Regions from separate parts of the Pseudomonas sp. DY-1 genome, predicted to be linked through region 1. Evidence: predicted binding sites of a transcription regulator. Region 1 holds the regulator's gene; each other region holds the start of a gene.
The links. The regulator FliA, encoded in region 1, starts transcription of late flagellar genes. The targets are predictions, from matches to a motif close to CTAAAGTTTNNNNNNNNNNNGCCGNTAA.

Region 2: D6Z43_RS18480 (methyl-accepting chemotaxis protein) is a predicted target of FliA. The motif match lies at 1,589-1,616, and genes of this name have one in related genera.
Region 3: D6Z43_RS28680 (methyl-accepting chemotaxis protein) is a predicted target of FliA. The motif match lies at 3,218-3,245, and genes of this name have one in related genera.

Annotation. Positions count from the first base shown of each region.
Region 1 is NZ_CP032616.1:274,783-280,535, forward strand. It holds gene fleN (flagellar synthesis regulator FleN) at 1-617, shown strand, start outside; gene fliA (RNA polymerase sigma factor FliA) at 614-1,360, shown strand; gene D6Z43_RS01515 (chemotaxis response regulator CheY) at 1,444-1,818, shown strand; gene D6Z43_RS01520 (protein phosphatase CheZ) at 1,839-2,627, shown strand; gene D6Z43_RS01525 (chemotaxis protein CheA) at 2,642-4,873, shown strand; gene D6Z43_RS01530 (chemotaxis response regulator protein-glutamate methylesterase) at 4,918-5,753, shown strand, end outside.
Region 2 is NZ_CP032616.1:3,922,355-3,928,107, forward strand. It holds gene D6Z43_RS18480 (methyl-accepting chemotaxis protein) at 1-1,539, opposite strand, end outside; gene D6Z43_RS18485 (chemotaxis protein CheW) at 1,679-2,215, opposite strand; gene pilH (twitching motility response regulator PilH) at 2,271-2,636, opposite strand; gene pilG (twitching motility response regulator PilG) at 2,682-3,089, opposite strand; gene gshB (glutathione synthase) at 3,358-4,320, shown strand; gene D6Z43_RS18505 (energy transducer TonB) at 4,377-5,270, shown strand; gene D6Z43_RS18510 (YqgE/AlgH family protein) at 5,384-5,753, shown strand, end outside.
Region 3 is NZ_CP032616.1:1,134,890-1,140,642, reverse strand. It holds gene D6Z43_RS05645 (Rrf2 family transcriptional regulator) at 189-722, shown strand; gene D6Z43_RS05640 (TetR/AcrR family transcriptional regulator) at 810-1,442, shown strand; gene D6Z43_RS05635 (MDR family oxidoreductase) at 1,506-2,489, shown strand; gene D6Z43_RS28680 (methyl-accepting chemotaxis protein) at 2,505-2,963, opposite strand; gene D6Z43_RS05625 (OprD family porin) at 3,550-4,809, opposite strand; gene D6Z43_RS05620 (benzoate/H(+) symporter BenE family transporter) at 4,939-5,753, opposite strand, start outside.

The sequences.
Region 1 (5,753 bases):
TGCGCGACGTGCTGTTGCAGGGACCGGGGGGCATTCGTATCGTCCCGGCCGCCTCCGGCACCCAGAGCATGGTGCAGCTTTCGCCCATGCAGCACGCCGGCCTGATCCAGGCATTCAGTGAAATCAGCGACAACCTCGATGTGCTGGTGATCGACACCGCCGCCGGCATCGGCGATTCCGTGGTCAGCTTCGTCCGGGCAGCGCAGGAAGTGATAGTGGTCGTCTGCGACGAACCGACTTCCATCACCGACGCCTACGCGCTGATCAAGCTGCTCAACCGCGATTACGGCATGAACCGCTTCCGCGTGCTGGCCAACATGGCCCACAGCCCGCAGGAAGGGCGCAACCTGTTCGCCAAACTGACCAAGGTTACCGACCGTTTCCTCGACGTCGCCCTGCAGTACGTGGGTGCCGTGCCCTACGACGAGTCGGTGCGCAAGGCCGTGCAGAAGCAGCGCGCGGTCTATGAAGCCTTCCCGCGTTCGAAGTGCTCCCTGGCCTTCAAGGCCATCGCGCAGAAGGTCGACAGCTGGCCGCTACCGGCCAATCCGCGGGGCCACCTGGAGTTCTTCGTCGAGCGGCTGGTCCGGCAGCCGTCTGCGGAAACCCCTGTATGACACCCGCCACGGGGCTGCGTATGTACGGCAAGGCACAGGCAAGGGATTCGCAACATCAGTTGATCGAGCGCTATGCCCCCCTGGTCAAGCGCATCGCCTATCACCTGCTCGCGCGCCTGCCGGCCAGCGTTCAGGTGGAAGACTTGATGCAGTCCGGGATGATCGGGTTGCTCGAGGCCTCGAAGAAATACGACGGTAGCAAGGGCGCCAGCTTCGAAACCTACGCCGGCATCCGCATCCGCGGGGCCATGCTCGACGAAGTCCGCAAGGGCGACTGGGCGCCGCGCTCGGTGCATCGCAATACGCGCATGGTGAGTGATGCGATCCGCACCATCGAGGCCAGAACTGGCCGTGACGCTAAAGATCAGGAAGTTGCTGCCGAACTTGGATTGAGTCTCGAAGACTACTACGGCATCCTGAGCGACACCTTGGGCAGCCGCCTGTTCAGCTTCGACGACCTGTTGCAGGACGGCGAGCAGGGCGGCGTGCACGAGGACGCCGGTGTCACCCAATTCTCGCCTTCCCATGATCTGGAAGAAGATCGTTTCCAGGCCGCGCTGGCTGATGCCATCGCGAACCTGCCGGAGCGTGAGCGCCTGGTGCTGGCGCTGTATTACGACGAAGAACTGAACTTGAAGGAAATCGGTGAAGTGCTGGGGGTCAGCGAGTCGCGAGTCAGCCAGTTGCATAGCCAGTGCGCGGCACGTCTGCGCGCACGGCTGGGCGAATGGCGCGCGCGCTGAGCGGTACACCGCTTTCGGATTTGAATGGCGTCCCCGGCAAGAGGGGCGTTTGAGACTGTACGGAGGTCGACTTGGACAAGAACATGAAAATCCTCATCGTTGATGATTTCTCGACGATGAGACGCATCATCAAGAACCTCTTGCGCGACTTGGGATTCACCAATACCGCCGAAGCGGACGACGGCACCACCGCCCTGCCGATGCTGCACAGCGGAAACTTCGACTTCCTCGTGACCGACTGGAACATGCCTGGCATGACCGGTATCGATCTGCTGCGCGCGGTACGCGCCGATGAGCGCCTTAAGCACCTGCCGGTCCTGATGGTGACTGCCGAGGCCAAGCGCGACCAGATCATCGAAGCGGCTCAGGCCGGTGTGAACGGCTATGTGGTCAAGCCTTTCACTGCCCAGGTCCTGAAAGAAAAAATCGAGAAGATCTTCGAGCGGGTCAACGGCTGAATGTCAGCCGCGAGGGCACCATGGACCAGAAAGAACACCTGCTGGGAGACTTCGAGTCGACCCTGAAAGTCCGTGCGCGGGAATTGGTGGATAGCCTCGAGAAAGGCAACTTCACCGACGCCGTGCAACTCATCCACGAACTCAATCACGTCCGTGATCGCGGCCTCTACCAGGAAGTCGGCAAGCTCACTCGTGAGTTGCACAACGCCATCGTCAACTTCCAGATCGACCCGCATCTGCCCCATGCCCAGGAAATGTCGCAGATCGCCGATGCGACTGACCGTCTTTCCTATGTGGTGCAAATGACCGAGAAGGCCGCCAACCGCACCATGGATCTGGTGGAGGAAAGCGCGCCACTGCTCAACGGCCTGAGCGACGAAGCCCAGAAGCTGGGTGAGGAATGGAGCCGCTTCATGCGTCGGGAAATCGGTGCGGACGGATTCCGTGACCTGGCCCGCCGCATCGAGCAGTTCCTCGCCCGCAGCCAGCGCGATACCGATGCGCTGTCCGGCAAGCTCAACGACATTCTGCTCGCGCAGGACTACCAGGACCTCACCGGCCAGGTGATCAAGCGCGTGACCCAGCTGGTTACCGAAGTGGAGAGCAACCTGGTCAAGCTGGTGATGATGGCCAGCCAGGTAGATCGCTACGCCGGCATCGAGCACGACCACGACGCGCTGCGCGTTGAGCTGGAACAACAAAAAAATCCTTCCAGGGGTGAAGGTCCGCAGATCCATGCCGATATACGTGAGGACGTAGTGTCCGGACAGGACGACGTCGACGATCTGCTATCCAGCCTTGGGTTTTAGGGAGCACTCCACTTATGAGCTTCGACGCCGATGAAGAAATCCTCCAGGACTTCCTGGTAGAGGCCGGCGAGATTCTGGAGCAACTGTCCGAGCAGCTGGTCGAGCTGGAAAGCCGCCCGGACGACATGGACCTGCTCAACGCGATTTTCCGTGGTTTCCATACCGTGAAAGGCGGAGCTGGCTTCCTCCAGCTCAATGCGCTGGTGGAGTGCTGCCACATCGCCGAGAACGTTTTCGACATCCTGCGCAAGGGCGAGCGCCGCGTGGATGCCGAGCTGATGGACGTGGTGCTTCAGGCCCTGGACACGGTCAATGAAATGTTCCGCGAAGTACGTGAGCGCAGCGAACCGACGCCTGCGACTCGGGAACTGCTGGCTGCCTTGTCGCGTCTCGCTGAGCCGGCAGGCGCCGAGCCCGTGGTTGCTTCTTCGGTAGCTCCTGCTTCGGTGATCGTGGAGTCGGCTCCCGTCGAAGCGAAAGCCGATATCACCGACAGCGAGTTCGAGCAGTTGCTCGACGCGCTGGGCGATAACGCTGGTGGTGCCGCTGAGCCGGTTGCAGCCACTGCCGATGAAATCACTGACGACGAATTCGAAGCGCTGCTCGACCAGTTGCACGGCAAGGGCAAGTTCGTAGCTGCGGTTGAACCGGAAGCCGCCGTTGCGGCCAGCACCCCGGTGAGCGCCCTGGCGAGTGCTGGCGCGGGCGACGAAATTTCTGACGACGAGTTCGAGGACCTGCTGGACCAGCTGCATGGCAAGGGCAAGTTCAATGGCGCCGCTGAAGTCGCTGCCATCGCCCCGGCCGCTCCCGTCGTACCGGACGTACCAGCGAGCGGTGAAAACATCACCGATGACGAGTTCGAAGCGCTGCTCGATCAGTTGCACGGCAAGGGCAAGTTCAACGGTGCTACTGAAGAGCCGGCCGCGACCCCCGCTGTCAGCCGTCCTTCCCCCGTCGCTGCTCCAGCTCCAGTTGCCAGACCCGCTGCCAAGACCGAGCCGGCCTCGGCACCTCGTCAGTCCGCTGCACCTGCCGCCGCTGGTAATGGCGCTGCCGGTCCCGCAGTGGCCAGTGAGGCGGAAACCACCGTACGGGTGGATACCGCGCGCCTGGACGAGATCATGAACATGGTCGGCGAGCTGGTACTGGTGCGTAACCGTCTGGTACGCCTGGGCTCCAACAGCGGCGACGAGTCCATGGCCAAGGCCGTGTCCAACCTGGACGTGGTCACCGCCGACCTGCAGACCGCGGTGATGAAAACGCGGATGCAGCCGATCAAGAAAGTCTTCGGCCGTTTCCCGCGGCTGGTTCGTGACCTGGCGCGAAACCTGAAGAAGGAAATCAACCTCGAGCTGGTGGGCGAGGAAACCGACCTGGACAAGAACCTGGTCGAAGCCCTGGCCGATCCGCTGGTGCACCTGGTGCGCAACGCCGTCGACCACGGCATCGAATCGCCCGAAGAGCGCGAGGCCGCTGGCAAGCCGCGCACTGGCCGCGTTGTCCTCTCTGCCGAGCAGGAAGGCGACCACATCCTTCTGATGATCACCGACGACGGCAAGGGCATGGATGCGGCCGTACTTCGCGCCAAGGCCGTGGAGAAGGGGCTGCTGGACAAGGATGCCGCCGAACGCCTGACTGAGCTGGAGTGCTACAACCTGATCTTCGCCCCGGGCTTCTCAACCAAGACCGAGATTTCCGATGTGTCTGGCCGCGGCGTCGGCATGGACGTGGTGAAGACCAAGATTTCCCAGCTCAACGGCACGGTGAACGTGTTCTCTCAGAAGGGCTCGGGCTCGAAGATCGTCATCAAGGTCCCGCTGACCCTGGCGATCATGCCGACGCTGATGGTGATGCTGGGCAACCAGGCTTTCGCCTTCCCGCTGGTGAACGTCAACGAGATCTTCCACCTGGACCTGTCGCGCACCAACGTGGTGGACGGCCAGGAAGTCGTGATCGTCCGCGACAAGGCCCTGCCGCTCTTCTACCTCAAACGCTGGCTGGTGCGAGATGCCGCCGTTGAGGAGCAGGGGGAGGGCCACGTTGTGATCCTTTCCGTGGGCACCCAACGCATTGGCTTCGTGGTCGACCAACTGGTGGGTCAGGAAGAAGTGGTGATCAAGCCACTGGGCAAGATGCTCCAGGGAACGCCGGGCATGTCCGGCGCCACCATTACCGGCGACGGCCGTATCGCACTGATCCTCGACGTGCCGAGCATGCTCAAGCATTACGCACGCCGTGGTTGATCTGGGGTGGCCGGGAACGGCCGCCCGCTAGGAGCTTTTTTCTTATGGCAGTCAAGGTTCTGGTGGTGGATGACTCCGGGTTCTTCCGCCGCCGCGTCACGGAAATTCTTTCTTCCGACCCCAATATCCAGGTGGTGGGCACTGCCACCAATGGCCGCGAAGCCATTGACCAGGCACTGGCGCTCAAACCCGATGTCATCACCATGGATTACGAGATGCCGATGATGGACGGCATCACCGCAGTGCGGCACATCATGCAGCGCTGCCCGACGCCGGTCATGATGTTCTCCTCGCTGACCCACGAAGGCGCCCGCGTCACTCTCGATGCCCTGGATGCTGGCGCGGTGGATTTCCTGCCGAAGAATTTCGAGGACATCTCGCGCACCCCCGAGAAGGTCAAGCAACTGCTTTGCGAGAAAGTGCACAGCATCGCTCGCAGCAACCGCCGCTACAGCAGCTTCAGTGCCCCGGCGCAACCGGCTTATGCGGCCCCGGCAGCTGCCGCCAGCATCCCGGCGCGCCCGGCTCATGCCCCGGCGCAGCCCAGCCATGCTGCACCGGCAACGCCGGCAGCCTCCGCCGCCCCAAAGCGTAAGGCCTACCGGTTGGTGGCGATTGGCACCTCCACCGGCGGGCCGGTTGCCCTGCAACGTGTACTCACCCAGCTGCCGGCCAATTTTCCGGCCCCCCTGGTATTGGTCCAGCACATGCCGGCGGCCTTCACCAAGGCTTTTGCCGAACGTCTGGACAAGCTTTGCCGGATTACCGTCAAGGAAGCGGAGGATGGTGACGTCCTGCGTCCGGGCCTGGCCCTGCTCGCACCCGGTGGCAAGCAGATGATGGTCGACACGCGTGGCGTGGTGCGCATCCTCCCCGGCGA
Region 2 (5,753 bases), 2.2 Mb from region 1:
GTTGATCAGGCTCACGATGTCACCGATCTCCTGGGACGATTCACCGAGGCGTTTGATCCGCTTCGAGGTGTCCTGGATCTGCTCACGGATGTTGTCCATGCCGGTGATGGTGTTGTGCACCACTTCGTTGCCCTTGTTGGCGATGGCTACGGAGCGTTCCGCTACCGCCGAGGACTCGGAGGCGTTCGCCGATACCTGGTCAATGGACACGGCCATCTCGTTGATCGCGGCAGAGGCGCCGGCAATTTCCTGGGCCTGGTGCTCGGAAGCCTCGGCCAGGTGCATGGCGGTGGCCTGGGTTTCCTGGGCGGCGGCGGCCACCTGCACGGCAGTCAGGTTGATGGTTTCAACCAGCTCGCGGAGCTGGTCGATGGAGTAGTTGATGGAGTCCGCAATCGCACCGGTGAAGTCCTCGGTCACGGTCGCTGCCACGGTCAGGTCACCGTCGGCGAGGTCGGCAATTTCGTCGAGCAGACGCAGAATCGCCGCCTGGTTACGTTCGTTCTTCGCGGCGGTTTCGGCCAGTCGGCTACGGGTGCTCTGTACCATCACCAGGCCGATGAGGATGATCGCGCCCAGTGCGAGGGCGCCCAGCACGTAACCGGCCAGGGTGTTCAGGCCACGGCCATTGGCCAGGTTCTCGAAGCCGGTGGTCAGGGCGGACGCCTTGTCCAGCAGGGTCTGGGAGCCAGTGAAGATGGTGTTGGCGGATTCACGAACCTGGAAGAGTTCCGGCGAGGTCTCGAGGATCTCGTCCACCGAACCAGAAACGAATTCGAAGAGTTCGGAAATCTCCTGCAGGCGCTCCAGCGCCTCGGTGTTGGTGACCTTGGAGATATCCATCGCCGCGTTGCCTTCGAGCATCGCGTTCAGTACGCGGCCGAACAGGCTGGCGTCACGACCGAACATGTCGGCGGCCTGCACCGAATCTTCGTCACCGGCCAGAACCTTGTTCACCGAACCCAGGATACGTTCTGCCAGCAGCGACTGGCGTTGGGCCACGGAAACCTGGCTGGCGGGCGCGCCGCTTTCGAGGAGGATGTCCACGACTTCCTCGTACTCGACCTGCAGCTGCGGAATGGTTTCTGCAAGGGTGGCGGCTACCTGGTGCAGGGACAGTACGGTCTGTTCGCTGGCCAGGATGGCGTCGGCGTTCTTGCGCAGGCTGTCCCAATCCTTCTGCACCGTATCCACTTCGCCCTTCACGGCAACAGGTGCGGCAGGCAGGCCGGTAGAGGCGTCGCCCTTGACCAGGAAATTCCAGCGCTTCTCGAAGTCGTTACGCGCGTCTTTCAACAGAGCGAAGGCCTCGGCCTTGCCCGCCGCGGCCTCGGTGGAGTTCTTGGCGATACGCTGGGACAGCACGCGCAGCTCGCCTGCGTGGCTGATGTATTCCTTGTCGTAGTTCGCCTGGGTGTTGAGGTACGCGAAGTTCGCGAACAGCAGCACGATGGCGATGATCAGGACCACGAAGAGTCCAGCGATCAGCGACGTACTGCGCACCCCTGAAAACAGATTGCCTGCGTTTAGTCTTTTCATTATCGGGCCCCCGCCTGGACCAACCACTTTATTCCCATGTAACGCCAAAGGGCCGGCAAAGCCGGCCCAACCTTGAAGTCACGGCCCCGGGGTTCTGCCTCTGGGACCGATACAGGGCGCTGGGCGCCCTGCGTAATAACTAGACAGCTACCTCGAGGAACTCCTGGTGCTGTGCGAGTGCGTGCGGGCTGAATACCAGCCAGGGCTGCTCGCGATGGAAAACACCATGGATGAAGGGCTGGATACTGGCCTCCAGGGGAGGCAACTCCTCGCTGAAGGAATCCACCAGGAAATGCTGCATGCCGAAGACTTCGTCGACGATCAGCCCGGCGAAGATCTCCTGGTGGTCCACCACCAGGACGCGGCGCTGCTTGCGCAGGGGCGACAACTCGCTGCCGAAGAAACCGCATAGATCCATGACCGGCAACAGGCGTCCGCGCACGTTGGAAACGCCCTTGACCCAGGTCTTCACACCGGGAAGCGAAGTGTGGCGCGGCTCGTGCAGCACTTCACTGACCTCGCCCATAGGCGCCACGAACAGGCGCTCGCCCATTCGGAAACCAATGCCGCTCCAGCTCTGCACCACCTGCTGTTGCGCAGGCAGGCCCGCCGCCAGCGCGCGACAGCGCTGGTCGATTTCGAACAGGAGCTGGAAGGGAGTCTGCGAATCCGACATGACGACCGGCCTTGGCCTTTTTCTAATAATTATCTTGCAGGGACCGGCTCGGCATTCAACCGGCCAGTACTGCGCTCAGGGTCTTGATCAGGGTGTCTTCTTCAATCGGTTTGGTCAGGTAATCCTTGGCGCCCTGACGCTTGCCCCAGACCTTGTCGGTCTCTTGGTCCTTGGTGGTAACGATGATCACCGGGATGTGGCTGGTTTCGGCGTCCTTGGTCAGCTGACGGGTCGCCTGGAAACCATTGAGGCCGGGCATCACGATGTCCATCAGGACGGCATCCGGCTTCTCCTGGCGGGCCAGGGCCACGCCATCGGCGCCATTCTCGGCCTTGAGTACCTGGTGACCGTGCTTCTCGAGCATGGCGGTCAACTTGTACATCTCGGTAGGCGAGTCATCAACAATCAGAATTCGAGCCATGGTGTTCCCCATACGGAAAGGCTTCACCGGCCATAAGGCCGGACTTCAGGAGGCTTGCTCCACCGGGGTGAAATCGGGGACGTGAGTCTTGATCGCGCCGAGCAGCTCTTCCTTGCTGAAAGGCTTGGTGAGGTACTGATCGGAACCGACGATGCGACCCTTGGCCTTGTCGAACAGGCCGTCCTTGGAGGACAGCATGATCACCGGGGTGGATTTGAAAGCACTGTTGTTCTTGATCAGGGCGCAGGTCTGATAACCGTCCAGGCGCGGCATCATGATGTCGACGAAGATGATGTTCGGGTGGGAATCGGCGATCTTGGCCAAGGCGTCGAAACCATCAACTGCAGTGATGACCTCGCACCCCACTTTCTTGAGCAGAGTCTCGGCTGTGCGACGAATCGTTTTCGAATCGTCGATCACCATGACCTTCAAACCCTCGGAATGCTGTTCCATGTTCGCCCTACCATCGCCTCGGTGAGTCGTTATTCTGCTTTATATATGTGCCTGAGGCCCTACAACCGACGGGCTGCGACCCAATCGTCGGGCATTTTTAGCACAGTCTCCAGACGCAAGCTACACGGCGTCCGCATCTGCCTCACCTCCCCTGTCGAGGAAGGTTTTTCCCTTGACCGCAATCAATGCCGGCGCCACCCTGAGCGCCTTATCCAACCGGCCCGCCTGCCTTGGCGCGCCCCTTGAAACCTGTTGCGGAGACCCCCCCATGAGCGTTCGCCTCGGGATCGTCATGGACCCCATTGCGCAAATCTCCTTCAAGAAGGACAGCTCCCTGGCCATGCTACTGGCCGCCCAGGAGCGCGGCTGGTCGCTGTTCTATATGGAGCAGCAGGACCTATACCAGAAAAACGGTGAAGCTCGCGCGCGCATGCGCCCACTGAAAGTTTTCCTCGACCCCGAACACTGGTTCGAACAGGAGGCCGAGGCTGACACCCCGCTTGCCGAGCTGGACGTGATCCTGATGCGCAAGGACCCGCCCTTCGACAACGAGTTCGTCTACTCCACCTACCTGCTGGAACAAGCCGAGCGGGCCGGCGTGCTGGTGGTGAACCGCCCGCAGAGCCTTCGCGACTGCAACGAGAAGTTCTTCGCCACCCTGTTCCCCGAGTACACGCCGCCAACCGTGGTCAGCCGACGAGCGGACATTCTGCGCGAGTTTGCCGAAGAACAGCGTGACATCATTCTCAAACCCCTGGATGGCATGGGTGGTTCCTCGATTTTCCGTCACCGCGCCGGAGACCCGAATCTCTCGGTGATCCTGGAAACCCTGACCGCCCACGGTAGCCAGCAGATCATGGCGCAGGGCTACCTGCCGGCGATCAAGGACGGCGACAAGCGCATTCTGATGATTGACGGCGAGCCGGTGCCCTACTGCCTGGCGCGCATTCCGGCTGCCGGCGAAACCCGCGGCAACCTGGCCGCAGGCGGTCGTGGCGAGGCCCGTCCGCTGACCGACCGCGACCGCGAGATCGCCACCGCTGTCGGCCCGACCCTGCGGGAGAAAGGCCTGCTGTTCGTCGGCCTGGACGTGATCGGCGAGCACCTCACGGAGATCAACGTCACCAGCCCCACCTGCATTCGCGAGATCGACAAGGCCTACGACACACGCATCGGCGAACGATTGATGGATGCGATCGCCCGCAAGCTCGAGGCGCGGAGTGCTTCATAGACTTTTATGCGGACGCTCGGCAGACTGCGCCGCTATCTGAAGCAAGCTGACTGTCGATGAACGCAGCCGTGAATACCTCCACCGAACTGTCCGCCGGCGTCCGCCCGGCGGATCGGTTGGGCTTTACCCTGTTCCTCGCCGCCGTGTTGCACGTCGCGCTGATTCTCGGCGTCGGTTTTACCGTTGCCGACCCGCAGCAAATCAGCAAGACCCTGGAAATCACCCTCGCGACTTTCAAGAGCGAAGAGAAGCCGAAGAAAGCCGACTTCCTCGCCCAGGCCAACCAGCAGGGCAGCGGGACGCTGGAGCACAAGGCCAAGCCGAAGACCACCGAGCAGGCGCCGTTCCAGGACAAGGAAATCCGCAAGACGACGCCACCTGCCGCCCCGCCCCAGGCCCCAAAGAAAGAAGCCCAAAAGGCAGCGGTGGCAACCAAGAGCCCGCAGCAGCAGAAGACCACGGTCAAGCGTGAGCAGACCAAGCCACAACCCGACAGTACGCCGGCACCATCCTTCGACAGCTCACAGCTGTCCGCCGAAATCGCCAGCCTCGAAGCGGAACTGGACAAGGAGCGCCAGCTCTATGCCAAGCGCCCACGCATCCACCGCCTCAACGCGGCCTCGACCATGCGCGACAAGGGCGCCTGGTACAAGGAGGAGTGGCGCAAGAAGATCGAGCGCGTCGGCAACCTCAATTATCCGGAAGAAGCCCGCCGCCAGCGCATCTACGGCAACCTTCGACTCCTGGTTTCAATCAACCGCGACGGCACTCTCTACGAAGTGCAGGTGCTGGAATCATCCGGCCAGACGGTACTGGACCAGGGTGCCATGCGCATCGTGCGCCTCGCGGCGCCCTTCGCGCCTTTCACCGGCGACCTGGCGGACATCGATCGCCTGGAAATCATTCGCACCTGGCGTTTCGAGCGCGGCGACCGCCTGTCGAGCAATTGAGAGCGGCAACTGCGTCTAGGCTCTAGGCTTCTATTCAGCGCCCCGCGACACAGGCGCTCACGCCTCAGCCTTGCCGCTTGAAGCCTGCCGTCTTAAGCCTGAAACTAGCCGACATGAAAAGCGCACCGAGCTACCTCAAGCACCACTTCCTGATCGCCATGCCGCACATGGCCGATCCGAACTTCGCCCAGACCGTCACCTACCTGGTGGAACACAACGAGCAGGGTGCGATGGGCCTGGTGATCAACCGCCCCAACGGCCTCAGCCTGAGCGATGTGCTCGAACAGCTGCGCCCGGAATTCACCCCGCCAGCACGTTGCCAGGGCCTGCCGATCTACGCCGGCGGCCCGGTACAGACTGACCGCGGATTCGTCCTGCATCCGAGCGGCCACAGCTTCCAGGCCACCCTGGAACTCGGCGAACTGGCACTTTCCACTTCCCAGGACGTTCTCTTCGCCATCGCCGATGGCGGCGGCCCGCAGA
Region 3 (5,753 bases), 860 kb from region 1:
TCTTGCCGGGGAGTGCCGCTCGTCGCCATCATTCGCTTCACGCCGCGACAAATCTGGGCGTTAAGGCTTCAATCCTTTAGCATTAAGGCGTATGAAGTGATAGAAGGCTTCCTGAAGGAAGCTCGAAACACGGGAAGAGCAATAGAGAACAGTCGCAACAATGGCGACACAATTAGTCGGAGTTACCCATGGCTTTGTACAGTGCAGGCGTGGAGTACGGCATCCATTGCCTCCTCTACCTGGCGGACGAAAAAGGCGACGGTCGCGAAGCCAGCGTGCGCACCCTGGCCGAATTGCAAGGCGTACCACCGGAATTGCTGGCCAAGGTATTCACCCGCCTGGCGCGAGCGGGCCTGGTGGCAGCAACCGAAGGCGTGCGCGGCGGTTTCCGCCTGGCACGGCCTGCCGACCAGATCAGCGTGCTGGATATCGTCCGCGCCATCGATGGCGAAAAGCAGATCTTCGAATGCCGGGGCGTGCGCGAGCGTTGCGCCATCTTCGGGAGTGACTGCCCGGCGCCGAACTGGGCCGTTGCCGACCCCTGCTCCATCCACGCCGTGATGCAGCAGGCGCAGAAACGCATGGAAGAAGCCCTCGCCCAGCAAACCGTGCTCGACCTGGTGCGTCGCGTCGCACGCAAGGCTCCGCCCGAATTCGGCGAACAGGTACTGCGCTGGATGAACGACCGTCACGACGGCAAGGTGGAAATCGGACCGCTCTGAGGCTCCGGGGGCAATGCCCCTGTGGTGCCCCTGTGAGACATCCGTAGTGATTGACCTTCTAGACGATCAGTCTAAAATCTCCTCCCCATGACCGACACTCCACCCAAACCCCGCCGCGGCCGGCCGCCCAAGGTCGACCGCGACTTCGCCGATACCCGTGCCGCGCTGATTCGCTGCGGCATGGAGATCCTGACCGAGCAGGGATTCATGTCCACTGGTATCGACGCGGTGCTCAAACGCGTGGGTGTGCCGAAGGGCTCGTTCTATCACTACTTCGACAGCAAGGAAGCCTTCGGGCAGGCGGTGCTGCAGAGCTATGCCGGCTACTTCGCCCACAAGCTCGATCGCTACCTGCTGCAAGAGGACGTGCCCCCGCTGCAACGCCTCGACAACTTCGTCGAAGATGCCAAGGCCGGCATGCTCCGCCACCAGTTCTGCCGAGGTTGCCTGGTGGGCAACCTTGGCCAGGAAGTGGCCATCCTGCCGGAGGGTTTCCGCCTGGAACTGGAGGCCATCCTGTGCAGTTGGCAGGACCGCCTGGCCCAATGCCTGCGCGAAGCCCGTGCGGCTGGTGAGTTGTCGGCGAAGGCGGACTGCGACGGGCTTGCGGCATTCTTCTGGATCGGCTGGGAAGGTGCTGTGTTGCGTGCCCGGCTGACGCGGGACAACGTTCCGCTGGATGTTTTCTTCAAAGGTTTTTTAGCCGGACTGCCGCGCTAGCCCAACGGGCGCGCGGTTTTCCGGGGCTATTTATAGACGAGTGGTCTAATTGGAGGTGCAAGCATGTTCGACGCAATCCTGATCGAGAAAGACGAGGCCGGTTACCGCGCCCGCAATACCAAACTGGATGAAGCGCAGTTGCCGGAAGGCGACGTCACGGTTCGCGTGGCCTACAGCACCCTGAACTACAAGGATGGGTTGGCCATTACCGGCAAGAGCCCGGTGGTACGGCAGTTCCCCATGGTGCCGGGCATCGACCTGGCCGGCACGGTAGAGAGCAGCAGCCACCCGGACTACCAGGTGGGCGACGCGGTCGTGCTCAATGGCTGGGGCGTGGGCGAAACCCATTGGGGCGGACTGGCGCAGAAGGCCCGCCTGAAAGGTGACTGGCTGATCCCACTGCCCAGCGCCTTCACCCCGCGCCAGGCCATGGCCATCGGCACTGCCGGCTACACCGCCATGCTCTGCCTGCTGGCACTGGAGCGCCACGGCCTGAAACCCGGCCAGGGTGATGTGTTGGTCACCGGCGCCAACGGCGGCGTGGGCAGTTTTTCCATCGCACTGCTTGCTCGCCTCGGTTACCGCGTTGTCGCGGCCACCGGCCGTACCAGTGAAGTGGATTATCTGAAGGGCCTGGGTGCTGCCGAAATCATCGACCGCGCGGAGCTGTGCGAACCAGGTCGCCCGCTGGCCAAGGAACGCTGGGTCGCCGCCATTGATTCGGTGGGCAGCCATACCCTCGCCAACGTCTGCGCCGGACTCCGTGCCGACGGTGCTGTTGCCGCCTGTGGCTTGGCCCAGGGCATGGATTTCCCCGCCAGCGTGGCACCGTTCATCCTGCGTGGCGTGAGCCTGCTGGGCATCAATAGCGTCACCCGCCCACGCGCCGAGCGCATCGAAGCCTGGGACCGACTGGCACGGGACCTGGATATCGCCCAGCTGGACGCCATCACCCGCGAGATCGGCCTGGGCGATGCCATCGCCGTGGCAGACGACCTGCTGGCCGGCAAGGTGCGCGGCCGGGTGGTGGTTAACGTCAACGCCTGACGCCGCAGGGCGTCCTCAGGCGCCCTGTTCCAACAACCCCGCCATCCGTTGTGCCAGCCCTCGCTGCCCGGCGAGGCGCTGGACGATCCGTTCGACGATCTCGACCCGTGCCGCCGCACCGGCCCTCATCTCACCCATTGCATGGAGGGCCGCGGCGGACTTTTCCAGTCCCGCGCGGGTTGATCCGCTGACATGCTCCATGCCCGCCCTCGCCTCCTCGGCCGCCTTTTGCAGGCCCTCGGCAATCAGGCGAATCTGCCCACTGGACTCATTGGCGCTCAGCGACAGGTTGCGCACTTCATCCGCCACCACGGCGAAGCCGCGACCATGGGAGCCGGCCCGCGCTGCTTCGATGGCGGCATTCAACGCCAGCAGGTTGGTCTGCTTTGCGATGTCCTGGATGCTGCCGACGATGGCGCCGATGCGCATGGACTGGCTGCCCAGCTCGTTGAACACCTGGCCGATGTGGGCCATGTAGGCATCCAGCTCGCCGATAGCCCCGGCGGTGGCCTGCATGCTTTCCGCGCCCAGCTGGACCTTCTCGCCTGCGGCGCGAGCCAGGGCGTTGGCGTACTGCATGTCTGACTCGCAATGGAGAATGGCATCGAGCAACTCGTCCAGTGGACCTTGCAGGTGAGCATTCGAGGGGATGCGGACCGGCTCCGGCTCGGTAGCGGCGACTACTCGGGCGACTCGCTCGACCGGCACCTCCACGCGCACTTCAACCACTAGCGGCGGCTGGAAGTGATACAGCAGGCCAGCGGCAACGAGGGCGGCGAGAGTACCGGCCATCAGCCATCCGCTAGCCGTCAGGAAGGCCAACAGGGAGAGCACGCCGCCACTGCCAAGCAGCAGTGCGGCGAGGGGTTTGCGGGGCATTGAAAGGAACTCCTTCCATATCGCGGGATACAAGATCCTGTAGGGGCGAATTCATTCGCCAAGGGCAGCACAGCTACCCGCCTCTTGGCCTGAACGTGGTGGGCCTCCGGTCCACTTGGCGATTGAAATCGCCCCTACGGGTAAAGCAGGCCGTGCCCATGACAGGCCACGGCGCTCGGTCTTAGAACAGCGTCCAGGTGTAGGACAGGATCAGCCGGTTCTCGTCAATATCGGTGCGGTAGTTGGAGCGCGCCATCACGTTGCGCACACGCACGCCGAGTCCCTTGAGGGCGCCGCTTTGGAAGGCGTAGCTGATGTCCAGGTCGCGCTCCCGGTCCTTGCCTTCGAAGCCCTGGCCGGTATCCACGTTGTCTCCGGTGATGTAGCGGGTACTGGCCACCAGGCCGGGAATGCCGAGCGCAGCGAAGTCATAGTCATAGCGCGCCTGCCAGGAGCGTTCGTCGGCGAAGGCGAACTCGTAGGTGGGCACTTCGTTACCTAGCGGGCTGACGTTGGCGAACACGCGCGGGAATGAGCTGTCGCCATACATCGCCTGATAGCCGACATAGAAGGTATGGCCGCCACGCTTGGCCGACAGCAGTGAGAAGAAGGCCTGGTTGTCGATGTCGCCAATCAGTTTCTTGCCGTCTTCGCTGGAGTCGAAGTAGCCGACGTTGGCGCCCAGCACCCAGTTGCCCACCGGCTCGCTGTGCTTGAGGCCGAAGAAGCGCTGGTCGTAGATATCTTCCAGCTGCGCATACCAGGCGCTGAGCGTGGTGCGATTGGAATTGAAGGCGTAATCGGCGCCAGCGTAGTTGAAGGCGTCGCTGGATGCCTGACGCTGCGGCACGTGACCGAGCATGGCCTGCATCTTGTCGTCGCCCGCCTCGTTGCGCAGGCTGGTGCTGGTGAGGTGGCCGCCCTGCAGGGTCAGTCCGGCGACTTCGTTGGAGGTGATGCTCGCGCCCTGGTAGCTCGGCGGCAGCAGACGGATATCGCTGAACACCAGCACCGGCAGGTTGGGTTGCAACTCGCCGACTTTCAGCTCGGTCTTCGAAAAACGCATCTTGCCGGCCACGCCCAGGCGGCTGTAATCGTCGGCTGCCCTGCCGTCTTCCTTCACCGGCAGCAGGCCGGTATTGACCCGGTCAGGGCTGCTGTCGAGCTTGATGCCGAGAGTACCGATGGCATCGAGGCCGAAACCCACCGGGCCAGGCGTGTAGCCGGACTTGAAGTTGAGGATGAAGCCCTGGGCCCATTCTTCGGCCTTGGACTGCTTGTTGGCGCCGACGATGTCGGAATAGTCACGGCTGAAGTAGTAGTTGCGCGCCTGCAGGGTCGCGGTGGAGTCCTCGATGAATCCGGACTCGGTGGCCTGGGCGAAGCCGGCGCTGACGCCGGCGCAAAGCATTACGGAAAGCTTGCTCGTGGTGTTGGTCATTTCGTCGCTCTTGTTTTTATTGGGACAAAACTTCCCCGCCGACCCTCTTTCGGGGCCATGCACGCAAGTCGGGGAAGGTGTGGCGATGGCTGCGGACAGCTCCCGCAGTCGTTCCATCACCGGGTCAGGTCAGGGATTGGGTTCGAGCACCTCCTCCCGTTCCGGTGAAGCCTTGGGTATGCGGCGGGCAGTCAGCAGCAGGTGGGCGAAGATGCCGAAGATCAGCCCCCAGAACGCAGCCGACAGACCGAGGAAGGACATCCCCGACGCTGTGACCAGGAAGGTGATCAGGGCGGACTCGCGGTCTTCGGGCACAGCCATGGACCCGGCCAGCGCACCGGCGATGGCGCCGAACAGTGCCAGGCCCGCGAGTGCGGCGATCAGCTCCTTGGGCAGCGCGGTGAAGATCGATACCAGGGTTGCGCCGAAGACCCCCAGCAACAGGTAGAACACCCCACCCACAACGCCGGAGACGTAACGCCGGGCTGGGTCCTCATGGGCCTCGCGGCCAGTGCAGATGGCCGCGGTGATGGCCGCCAGGGTCAGGCCGTGGCAACCGAAAGGCGCCAGCAACAGACTGCCCAGACCGCTGGCGGAAATGATCGGGCTCGCCGGGGTCGGGTAACCGGCATTGCGCAGCACGGCCACGCCAGGCACGAACTGCCCGGTCAGGGCCACCATTACCAGCGGCAGCGCGATGTTGAACAACCCGTGCCAGCTGAAAGCCGGCGTCACCCATTCCGGGGTGGCGAAGCCGATCACCAAGGCCGAGGTGTTGAGCTGGCCACTGCCAGCGGCGATGGTGCAGCCCACCAGCAGCACGGCCATTACCGCGTAACGCGGCGACAGGCGCCGCACCAGCAGATAGGTGATGAACATCGCCATCACCATCAGTGGCTCGTCCTTGAGTGACGTGAACAACCGGGTGCCGAAGCTGAACAGGA